Regions from separate parts of the Cnuibacter physcomitrellae genome, predicted to be linked through region 1. Evidence: predicted binding sites of a transcription regulator. Region 1 holds the regulator's gene; the other holds the start of a gene.

The links. Region 1 encodes HspR, which represses chaperone genes until heat shock. Its sites were predicted from a motif close to AAGTTGAGTCNNNNNGACTCAACTT; they were not measured.
Region 2: the regulator HspR is predicted to act here: its motif matches at 3,881-3,905, upstream of IEX69_RS09130 (ATP-dependent Clp protease ATP-binding subunit).

Annotation. Positions count from the first base shown of each region.
Region 1 is NZ_BMHD01000001.1:2,422,349-2,428,103, reverse strand. It holds gene dnaK (molecular chaperone DnaK) at 1-1,819, shown strand, start outside; gene IEX69_RS11400 (nucleotide exchange factor GrpE) at 1,822-2,475, shown strand; gene IEX69_RS11395 (DnaJ C-terminal domain-containing protein) at 2,468-3,457, shown strand; gene IEX69_RS11390 (heat shock protein transcriptional repressor HspR) at 3,566-4,009, shown strand; gene IEX69_RS11385 (Fic family protein) at 4,076-5,335, shown strand; gene IEX69_RS11380 (hypothetical protein) at 5,426-5,755, shown strand, end outside.
Region 2 is NZ_BMHD01000001.1:1,964,174-1,969,928, reverse strand. It holds gene IEX69_RS09145 (CGNR zinc finger domain-containing protein) at 1-64, shown strand, start outside; gene IEX69_RS09140 (DUF2510 domain-containing protein) at 115-639, shown strand; gene IEX69_RS09135 (hypothetical protein) at 639-1,094, shown strand; gene IEX69_RS09130 (ATP-dependent Clp protease ATP-binding subunit) at 1,194-3,863, opposite strand; gene IEX69_RS09125 (hypothetical protein) at 3,999-4,682, opposite strand; gene IEX69_RS09120 (type I restriction endonuclease) at 4,685-5,755, opposite strand, start outside.

The DNA.
Region 1 (5,755 bases):
GCTCGAAGGTGGAGAGCCCACCGTCATCGCCAACGCCGAGGGCTTCCGCACCACCCCGTCGGTGGTCGCCTTCACCAAGGACGGCGAGGTGCTCGTGGGTGAGACCGCGAAGCGCCAGGCCGTCACCAACGTCGACCGCACCATCTCCAGCGTCAAGCGCCACATGGGCACGGACTGGACCGTGGAGATCGACGGTAAGAAGTACACGCCGCAGGAGATCTCGGCGCGCATCCTCGCGAAGCTGAAGCGCGATGCGGAGTCGTACCTCGGCGACACGGTCACCGACGCGGTGATCACGGTCCCGGCGTACTTCAACGACGCCGAGCGCCAGGCCACGAAGGACGCCGGTGAGATCGCCGGCCTCAACGTGCTGCGCATCATCAACGAGCCCACCGCGGCCGCACTCGCCTACGGTCTCGACAAGGGCAAGGAGGACGAGCTCATCCTCGTCTTCGACCTCGGTGGCGGCACGTTCGACGTGTCCCTCCTCGAGGTCGGGAAGGACGACGACTTCTCCACCATCCAGGTGCGCGCCACCGCGGGTGACAACCGCCTCGGTGGAGACGACTGGGACCAGCGGATCGTCGACTATCTGATCAAGAACTTCAAGGACACGACCGGCGTCGACGTCTCGAAGGACAAGATCGCGCTCCAGCGCCTCAAGGAGGCCGCGGAGCAGGCGAAGAAGGAGCTCTCGTCGGGCATGTCGGCCAGCATCACGCTGCCGTACCTGTCGCTGACCGAGAACGGCCCCGCCAACCTCGACGTGACGCTGACCCGCGCCAAGTTCGAGGAGCTCACCAGCGACCTGCTGGCTCGCACCGAGAAGCCCTTCCGCGACGTCATCGCCGAGGCGGGCGTCTCCGTGAACGACATCGCGCACGTGGTGCTCGTGGGTGGGTCCACCCGCATGCCCGCCGTGGTCGAGCTCGTCCGCAAGCTCACCGGTGGCAAGGAGCCCAACAAGGGCGTCAACCCGGATGAGGTCGTCGCCGTGGGCGCCGCGCTTCAGGCCGGCGTGCTGAAGGGCGAGCGTAAGGACGTCCTCCTCATCGACGTCACCCCGCTGTCCCTCGGCATCGAGACCAAGGGCGGGATCATGACCAAGCTCATCGAGCGCAACACGGCCATCCCCACCAAGCGGAGCGAGACCTTCACGACCGCCGACGACAACCAGCCGTCGGTCGCCATCCAGGTGTTCCAGGGCGAGCGCGAGTTCACCCGCGACAACAAGAACCTCGGGACGTTCGAGCTGACCGGCATCGCGCCGGCTCCGCGCGGCATCCCGCAGGTCGAGGTCACCTTCGACATCGACGCGAACGGCATCGTGCACGTCTCCGCGAAGGACAAGGGCACCGGCAAGGAGCAGTCGATGACCATCACGGGCGGCTCGTCGCTGCCCAAGGAGGACATCGAGCGCATGGTCCGCGAGGCCGAGGAGCACGCCGCCGACGACAAGAAGCGTCGCGAGGCCGCCGAGGTCCGCAACCAGGCCGAGACCCTGGCGTACCAGACCGACAAGCTGATCAAGGACAACGCCGACAAGCTGCCGGAGGACGTCAAGAACGACGTCCAGGCCGATGTCGACGCCCTGAAGACCGCGCTCGCGGGCGAGGACGACGCCGCCGTCAAGACGGCGTTCGACAAGCTGAACGAGTCGCAGACCAAGCTCGGCCAGGCCATCTACTCGCAGTCCCAGGCGGATGCGGGTGCGGGCGCTGCCGGCGCCGGTGCTGAGGGTGCGACCGACGGATCGTCGAACAACGACGACGACGTGGTCGACGCCGAGGTCGTCGAGGACGAGGACGAGAAGAAGTAATCATGACTGACGAGAACCAGACCGGTCCCGAGAACGAGGACCGCGAGGAGCCGATCATCCGCGACAAGCGCAGGATCGACCCCGAGACGGGTCGGGTTCGTCAGCCTGCCGACTCGGGGGCCGACCAGGCCCCCGAGTCCGGCGAGCCCGGCTTCATCGAAGCCGAGGGCCCCGACGTCGAGACGTCCCTGACGGATGCCGACCTGAGCTTCCTCTCGGGCCAGAGCTCCGCCGAGGAGCTGGCCGCCGAGCGTCTCGCCGACCTGCAGCGGACCACGGCGGAGTACGCCAACTACCGGCGCCGCACGGAGGCCAACCGCGAGGTGGAGCGCGAGCGCGCCGTCGGCGACGTCGTGAAGGTGCTCCTTCCCGTGCTCGACGACCTCGACCGTGCCGAGAAGCACGGCGATCTCGTCGAGGGTGGACCGCTGACCGCGATCGCGCAGAAGCTGCGGTCCGGCGTGGAGCGGGTGGGCCTCAAGCCGTTCGCGGCGGCGGGCGAGCCGTTCGACCCTCAGAAGCACGAGGCGATCTTCCAGCAGCCCAGTGACGACGTCACCGAGCCGCAGATCGCCGACGTCGTGGAGTCGGGGTACTACCTCGGGTCGACGCTGCTACGCGCCGCGAAGGTCGTAGTGGCGGTGCCCCATGGCTAGCCAGGACTGGTTCGACAAGGACTTCTACGCGACGCTCGGTGTGTCGAAGGACGTCTCCGAGGCAGACCTGAAGAAGACGTACCGCAAGCTCGCCAGGCAGTACCACCCCGACTCCAACCCCGGAGATGCGGCGGCCGAGGCGCGGTTCAAAGAGATCAGCGAGGCCTACGCGGTCCTGTCCGATCCTGAGCAGCGCAAGGAGTACGACCAGATCCGGGCCATGGGCTCCGGCGCCCGCTTCACCGCGGGCGGCCAGGGCGCGGGCGGCTTCGAGGACGTCTTCGGCGGCATGTTCGGCGGAGGCGGCGGCGGGCGCACGAGCTACAGCTACCAGCAGGGCGGCGACTACGACGACCTGCTCGGCGGACTGTTCGGCGGTCGCGGGGGCTTCGGCACCTCGACCGGTGGCTTCCGCGGCTACGGCGGACCGCAGCGCGGTCGCGACGTCACCGCCCGTACGACGATCGACTTCGTCACTGCGGTGAAGGGCGACACGATCAAGCTGCAGACCTCCGACGGCAAGCCGATCACCGTCAAGATCCCGGCCGGGGTCTCCGACGGTCAGAAGATCAAGCTGCGCGGCAAGGGCGAGCCCTCGCCCGACGGCGGCGAGTCCGGCGACATCGTGCTCACGGTGTCGGTGCGCAAGCATCCGGTGTTCGAACGCGACGGCCTCAACCTCCGGGTGACGGTGCCGGTGACGTTCGTCGAGGCCACCCTCGGCGCCACCATCGAGGTCCCCACCCTCGGGGGCGCTCCGGTGAAGCTCAAGGTCGCGCCGGGCACCCCGTCGGGTCGCGTGCTGCGTGTGAAGGGTCGTGGCGTCGAGACGTCGAAGGGCAAGGGAGACCTGCTCGCCGTCGTCCAGGTCGCGGTGCCCTCGCACCTGTCCCCGGCCGCACGGGAGGCCCTCGAGGCCTTCCGCGAGGCGGAGCCGAACGAGAACCCGCGCGCCGACCTGCTCGCGAAGGCGCACGAGTAGGCATGCCCCGCTCTCTCGCCGAGTGGCGACCTTCCGCCCTTCCCGCACCCCGGGAGGGGCAGGATGTCGCCACTCGGCGCATCCGTCGTTCTGGAGGTGACGTGACGCATGGATGAGAACTCCCCGCTCTTCGCGATCGCCGTGGCCGCCGAGCTGGCCGGCATGCATCCGCAGACGCTGCGGCAGTACGACCGGATCGGGCTCGTCTCACCGCGACGCACCGCCGGGAAGTCGCGCCGCTACTCCATGCGCGACGTCGCACAGCTCCGTGAGGTTGCCCGCCTCTCCTCCGAGGGCGTCTCCCTCGAGGGCATCGCCCGCATCCTGCAGCTCGAGAACCAGGTGTCCGCGCTCTCCGCCCGGGTGCAGGAGCTCGAGTCCGCGCTCGCCGAGGAGGTGCTCAACCGCCCCGGTCGCCGTGTCTTCGCCTCGTCCGTCGAGGGCGAGACCGTCTCCCTCCGGCACGGCACCCGCACCTCCCGCCGCACCGAGCTCGTCGTCTGGCGCCCCGCCGCCCATCCCCACCCCGCCGAGCTCCCCCCGCTCGACTGAGTAGAAGTGACAGCTGGACGGACGCTTACTAACACTTACGGGCGTAACTGTTAGTAAAATCACGACGTGGCAACAGATCTCGAGGTGAGCGAGGTGCAGGACGTGCCCGTGCCCGCGCTCGAGTACGAGACGCACCACTGGCGGCCACAGCATCCTGCTCTGTTCTCTCGGGCGGAGGTCACCCGGCAGACGGGGGATTACCGGTCCGCCGTCCCGCAGCGAATCGCGGCCTGGGTGCCCGCTCTGCCCGCAGACCTGACGGCCGACGTGGTGGACGCGTCGGCGGCTCTCATGTCGTTCGATGCGCACACGGTCTCCGCGCTCGGGGCCGAGGATCCGACTCTCGGCCCCATGGCCTCGATCCTGCTGAGGACGGAGAGCGCTTCGAGCTCGCAGATCGAACAGCTGACGGTCTCCGCCAGGCAGCTCGCGCTGGCGGAGCTCGACCAGAGCGAAAGGACGAACGCCCGCGCCGTCGTCGGCAACGTGCGCGCCATGGAGGCCGCGCTGCGTCTCTCCGATGTGCTCGACGCGGCGAGCATCCTCGCCATGCAGCGAGAGCTTCTTCTCGCTCAGCCGGGCTACGAGGAGCATGCAGGGGTATTCCGGGATGAGCTGGTCTGGATCGGGAACCGCGATACCGCGGGCCCGAGAGGTGCCGAGTTCATCGCACCGCAGCATCCGCTGATCGGGCCGGCCATCGAGGACATGCTCGACTTCGCCGCCCGGGATGACCTCCCGGCGCTCGTGCAGATCGCCGTCGCGCATGCCCAGTTCGAGACGATCCACCCGTTCGTCGATGGCAACGGCCGAACCGGTCGAGCCCTGGCTCAGGCCATGCTGAGGTCGAAGGGGCTGGCCGCTCACGCGACCGTCCCCCTCTCGGCCGGACTGCTGACGGATGCCGAGGGGTACTTCGGCGACCTGCAGGCGTACCGAGCAGGCGACGCCGGGCCCATCATCCATCGGTTCGCAGCCGCCGCGCGGTACGCCGCTGCGACAGGCCGGGTGCTCGTCGACGATCTCCGGCGCGAGCTCGAGCTCTCACGATCGCAGCTGGAGGGACTCCGTTCGCAGGCCGCGGCGTGGCGGGTGCTCCCGACCCTCATCGGTCAGCCGGTCGTCAACGCCCGCTACCTCCAGGCCACCCTCGGGCTCAGCGAGATGACCGCCCTCCGAGCCCTCACGGCGCTCACGGAGCGGGGTGTCCTGGTCGAGCGGACCGGCAGGGCTCGGAACCGGATCTGGCAGCACCCCGGAATCCTGGACGTACTCGACTCCTACGCCGCTGCCATCCGCCGCGCTGCGATCCGACCTGGCCGCTGAGGCGACGTGGGTGCGGGATGCGGCGGTCTGCACCCGACGGGGTCCTTCCGACTGAGTTGACGTACGGAAGTAGAGGAGTCATCATGTTCGATGGCGGACACGGATTCGATCGACCACGCGCCAATCTCGGAGGACGCCCGAGAGGCGGTGCGCGCGAAGCGGACGAGGGGCGCCCTGATCGCCGGAGCGGTCGGGTTCGGGCTCATGGGCGCCGGGGGTGTCGCGCTCGGCGACGGGCTGAGCCTCGTCGCGGCGGCGTATGTGTCGTCGTTCGATCCAACCGGGTTCCAGCCGCCGCCCGGCGTGACCGTCACCGTGGAGATCCCGCAGATCGAGGCCGATCCCCTGGTGGGCGTGGTCATCGCCGCCGTCGGTCTGATCGCCGTTCTCGCGGGCTTCATCTCGAGTGTGGTGATCCTC
Region 2 (5,755 bases), 460 kb from region 1:
TCGCGCGAAGCAGTCCCGCCACCGCGCCGCCGCCCGCAGCGGCGTGAGCCCCGCCGCATCCTGAGCGACGTGGTCATCCGATTCGCCGGTAGCCTTCACGCGGAGGGGATGCAGATGACGGACTTCAACGGGCGGACGTGGCAGGCCCAGGACGCGTGGCAGGCGGAGCCGGTTCCTCTGCCTCCGCCGGGCTGGTATCCCGAGCCCCTGGGGAGCGGGCGCGACCGCTGGTGGACGGGTACCGAGTGGAGCGACCTCTACGCCCGCAACCCGAACGGTGCGCTCGACATGGGCATCCCCGGATACACGCGCGCCATGCGGCCGGCGATGAACCGGGATGCGCGCATCGCCAAATGGACGGGATTCGCGGGAGTCCTGCTCGGCATCCTCTCGTTCGTCGTGGCCGCGCTCCTCGGCTTTGCAGGTGCGGTCACCCCGAGCACCGGCGGGGGCCTGCTCAGCTGCTTCGTGGTGGGCTTGCTGCTCGACATCGTGGCGGTGATCTGTGGTGCACGGGGCATCAGGAGGGCCTCGAGGCTCGGCGGACTCGGCGCGGCCATCTACGGCACGGTCGTCGGAAGCTTGTTCGGGCTGGTCAGCGTCCTCGTGATCGCCCTGGTCCTCATCCCGGCGATCTGATGGGCGACGTGCGCAAGCCGTGGGACGGGCGGCTCGGGTTCCCCTTCGTGATCGTGAGCGCGTTCGTGACTGCCGGCCTGGCGTTCCTCGTGTCGCAGGTCGTGATGCTGATCGGGACCGGCGGAAGCTTCAGCTTCTGGGGATTCGCCATCATGCTGAGCGGGACGCTCGCGGTCGTCGAGCTCGTGGGCGTCCTCCTCGGCGGATGGCTCGTCGTGGCGTGCTTCGGCGGGAGGCCCGGCCGACGGTCGGTGCGCGCGCTGTGGGCCGGCGCCGTCTGCGGCCTTGCTGCCGGAGCGTCGGTCCTCCTCGGCGCGGCTCTCGTCGGTGTGGGCGGGGCATGGGTCTTGGTGATCACGTCGACTGTCGGGGCCGGCCTCGTATCGGGTCTCTCCGCCGCTGTCGTGCGGCCCGCGCCTCTGGTGTCGGAGCTGCCCATCGCTGACGTGCCCTGAATCGGAAGCCTCTCCTGGACTTCCGGGGCGCGCTGCCGGCCGCACATGACGAAGGGGCGGATGGCCGAAGCCACCCGCCCCTGTACGGAGCCCGCCCGCTTACGCAGCCGCGGGGAGCTCCGCGTCCGCAGCGCCCGCGCCGTCCCCAGCATCGGCGGGAGCGTCGGAGCGCACCGACAGCGTCCCGCCCGCGGCGCTGAGGCCGGAGGTCGCGTCGATCGTGACGTGGCCCCCATCCGTCAGCTCACCGGAGACGAGGAGGTCGGCGATCGCGTCGTCGACGTTGCGCTGGATCACCCGGCGCAGGGGACGGGCGCCGAACTCGGGCTCGTAGCCCGCGTCCGCCAGCCAGTCCACAGCCGCCGGAGTCACCGACACGGTGATCGAGCGCACCGCCAGCCGAGCCGACGTGTAGCCGAGCAGCAGCGACACGATCTGGCGCAGCTGCGCCTGGTCGAGCTTGCGGAACAGCACGATCTCGTCGATCCGGTTGAGGAACTCGGGACGCATCGCCTCACGCAGCTTGCCCATCACGCGGTCGCGCAGCGCCTTCTCCGAGCCGAAGCCCGTCGTGTCACCCGGCTGAGTCGCCACGAACCCCATGGCGCCCGACCGCGAGGCCAGGAACTCGGATCCGAGGTTCGACGTCATGATGATGACGGCGTTGCGGAAGTCGACCGTGCGGCCCTGGCCATCCGTCAGGCGCCCGTCGTCGAGCACCTGCAGGAGCAGGTTGAACACATCCGGGTGGGCCTTCTCGATCTCGTCGAGCAGGATCACGGTGTACGGGTTGCGGCGCACGCGCTCGGTGAGCTGCCCGGCCTCGTCGTAGCCGACGTATCCGGGAGGGGCGCCGATCAGCCGCGAGACGGTGTGGCGCTCGCCGAACTCCGACATGTCGAAGCGGACCATCGCCGAGGCGTCGCCGAACAGCGACTCCGCGAGCGACTTCGCCAGCTCCGTCTTGCCGACGCCGGTCGGGCCGAGGAAGAGGAACGAGCCCACCGGACGCGCGGCGTCGCCCATGCCCGTGCGGTTGCGGCGCACGGCCTTGGCCACGGCGGCCACGGCGTCGTCCTGTCCGATCACGCGCTCGTGCAGCTCGGTCTCGAGCACGGCGAGGCGCTCGCGGTCCGCGTCACCGAGGCGCGAGGCCGGGATGCCGGTCGCACGCGAGATGACCGCCGCAATCTCGGCCTCGTCGACGATCGGGTCGCCGGCGGAACCGCCCTCGCGGGCTGCGGCAGCGGCGCGGCGCGCGACGGCGTCGTTGAGCTGCTGCTGCACGTCCTCGATCTCGTCACGGATGCGCGACGCCTCCTCGTAGTGCTCGGCCGCCACGGCGGAGTTCTTCTCCGCCTCGAGGGTCGCGAGCTGAGCGAAGAACGACGACGTGTCGATCTCCTCGGCCCGCTTGCCGAGCTTCAGGCGAAGCCGGGCGCCGGCCTGGTCGATGAGGTCGATGGCCTTGTCGGGCAGGAAGCGGTCGGTCACGTACCGATGCGAGAGCTCGACGGCGGAGCGGATCGCGGCGTCGGTGTAGGTGACGCCGTGGTGCTCCTCGTACGCGGGGCGCAGTCCGGTGAGGATGAGGACGGAGTCCTCGATCGACGGCTCGGGCACCGTCACGGGCTGGAATCGGCGCTCGAGGGCCGGGTCCTTCTCGATCTGGCGGTACTCCTTGAGCGTGGTCGCACCGACGAGGTGCAGCTCACCGCGCGCGAGGCGGGGCTTCAGGATGTTCCCCGCATCCATGCCCTCACCGGATCCGGACCCTCCGGCCCCGACCACGGTGTGGATCTCGTCGATGAACACGATCAGCTCGCTCTTGTGGGCGCTGATCTCGTCCATGAGCTTGGTGAGGCGCTCCTCGAAGTCACCGCGGAAGCGCGTGCCGGCGAGCATCGCGGGCAGGTCGAGCGCGATCACGCGCTTGTCCTGCAGCTGCTCGGGCACACCGCCCTCGATGATCGCGCGGGCGAGCCCCTCGACGATCGCGGTCTTGCCCACGCCCGCCTCGCCTACGAGGACGGGGTTGTTCTTCGTGCGGCGCGAGAGGATCTCGACGGTCTGCTCGATCTCGTCCAGCCGCCCGATCACGGGGTCGAGGTCGCCCTCGCGGGCCATCTCGGTGAGGTCGGTGCCGAACTGGTCGAGCATCGGGGTGTCGGACTCCTGGTCCGTGCCCTGCTGGGTGCTGGTCTGGGTGTTCGTCTGCTGTCCTTGCTGGTTCTGTGCCTCGCGCATCCCGGAGGTGAGGGCCTCGGGGGTGACGCCCGCGTTCTCGAGGACCTGCCCGGCGGGCGAGTCCTGGTTGATCACGAGCGCGAAGAAGAGGTGCTCGGGGTCGATGTACGTCGATCCGGACGCGCGCGCCACCTGGTAGGCGTGGAACAGCGCGCGCTGAGCGGACGGGGTGATCGCGGGCGCGTTGGTCGTGCTGGTTCCCGCCTGGGACTGCGGCAGCCGCTCGTCGGCCGCGCGGGCGATCGCCTTCGGGTCGACGCCGAGGCGCTGCACGGCGTCGCTCGCCGGCTGCTCGGTGACGATGGTCCGAAGGATGTGGAGCGCGTCGAGCTCGTTCTGTCCCTGCTCGAGCGCGAAGCGGCCGGCCTTGGCCAGAAGCTCCTGGGTGCGCCGCGTCATGTAGCGGCTGATGTCGATGGAGCGCTGCTGCGATCGCGCGGCGCGCTCGCCCTCGAGGTAGCGGGCCAGGAACTCGTCGAACGAGTTGCTGCCGCCCTCTTCGGGTCCGAAGTTCTCGGGCACGTGTCCTCCTGCGTTGAAACTTGAGTGCCTTACGCTCAAGTACAACACGCGGGGGCGGCCACTATTCCCGGGGGCCTTGGACCGCGAGTGATGTGAGGAGGATTCGACCCGTCAACTCTTACGGGATCGAGACCGCTATTCAGGCTTGATCGCCGAGGAAGACTGCTGAGCCAGATCCCCGAACGCGCCGTTCCGCCAGCCCGCATAGAGCGCCGCTTGCCACGTCGCGAGTGATCTCAGCGCGATCTCGTTCGTCGTCGACCGGGCCTCGGCCCGATCGCTGGCGTCGGCTGACCGCCAGGCGAGAGCGAGTTCTGGACGCTCGTGGGCGACGTGCGTTTCGAGGTCCTGCCATTCCCCGAACGGCGAGGATGCGGAATCGGGTCCGTCAGCGAGCCAGTTGAGGAAATGAAAGCGACCGGAGCGCCCATAGTTGTCGAAAGCGGCGACCATCCTGGGCCAGGTCGAATCGGCATCAAGCTCATTGAGGGCATCGCGTATCTGATGAGGCCGGGTTGCGTCGACTATTCCGGCCTCGAGCTCTGCGCGCACTGTCTGGTCGAGGGCTTCGACGCCATGACCGACCTTCTTCAGCTCAGACAACTGTGGCCAGGGGCTACCATCCCGCAGACGGGCAGCGCCGAGACTGAGCTTGAGCAACTTTTCGACTCCGATCGAACCTACTGCCAGGACGGAGTGGACATCGTTGACGGCATAGCGCATCCTCGAAATCAGGTACCTGGCATCCCTGAGCAGACTCCCTGCGGCATCCGCTTCGACAACGAAGGCCACTCGCTGGCTCTGTTGGAGTTCAGCCACGGCTATGCGTACGTTCTGACCGCGTCCCTGATCGACTCCGCATGCTCGTAGATGTCGTCTAGAGCGTTGATCGGATGACGCGTCTCGACCTTCTCCGCGTCGAACAGTCCTAGGTACTTCTGCTTCTTCCCGTTGAAGTGCAGGCGCGCGATCGGCTTGCGGTTGTTGTCGTCGAGGAGGATCGCGAAGTAGGACTTTGCGTCCCGATGAACAACGCGGTGCGGCTTCACTTCGGCGCACGCGATCGCCTTCACGATCTGGTAACCCTCGAGTTCCTCGAGAGTGGTCTCGATCTCAGTGTCCCGATCGAGATCGTTCTCAGCCACCGGCTGACTCTGAATCGCCTCTGCTGCTGCGGGGCCGGAGGAGACCGGAAGTGCCGTGGCCCCGAGGGCTGTCTTCAGCCGATCGTTGACCTGCTCGGTGAGGAACTGCTTCGACGCCTTCGCGACTAGCGTCGAGAACTGCTCGCGCACCCTCTGCGTGAAGGCGCCGTCGTAGACGCGGCTCGTGAAGAACTTCACCCACTCGTCTGACGGATCCCTGAACTGTCCAGCGATCTCTCGTTTGAGGGCACCCACGTACTTGAGCTCTTCGGCTCCGCTGATAATCGAGTCGAGGTCGAATGCGTCCTTGGTCAGCTTCTTGAGCTCGGACACAAGCGTCTCGTCGATGTCCGCAAGGTCGAGGACCAGGAACGGCTTCTCGTCCATCCGGTTAGGCGCATCGAGGTCGGTGTAGAAGTTGTAGACCTCGCCGTTCGTGAGCACCGCGATGCGCGCATTCGTGACACCGAAGTACCGGAACAGCTGGCTGGCGTGCTCGATCTTCAGCTGCCCAGTCGAGCTCTTGCACTCGATGAGGATCTGAACCTCGCCGTCGCGCATGATCGCGTAGTCGATCTTCTCGCCGCGCTTGACGCCGACGTCCGCCGTGAACTCGGGCACGACCTCGAGCGGGTTGAACACGTCATACCCCAAGATCGTCGAGATGAACGGCATGACGAACGCGTTCTTCGTCGCCTCTTCCGTCTGGATTGCGTCTCGCTGATTCTGCACCTTGGTTGCAAGCGC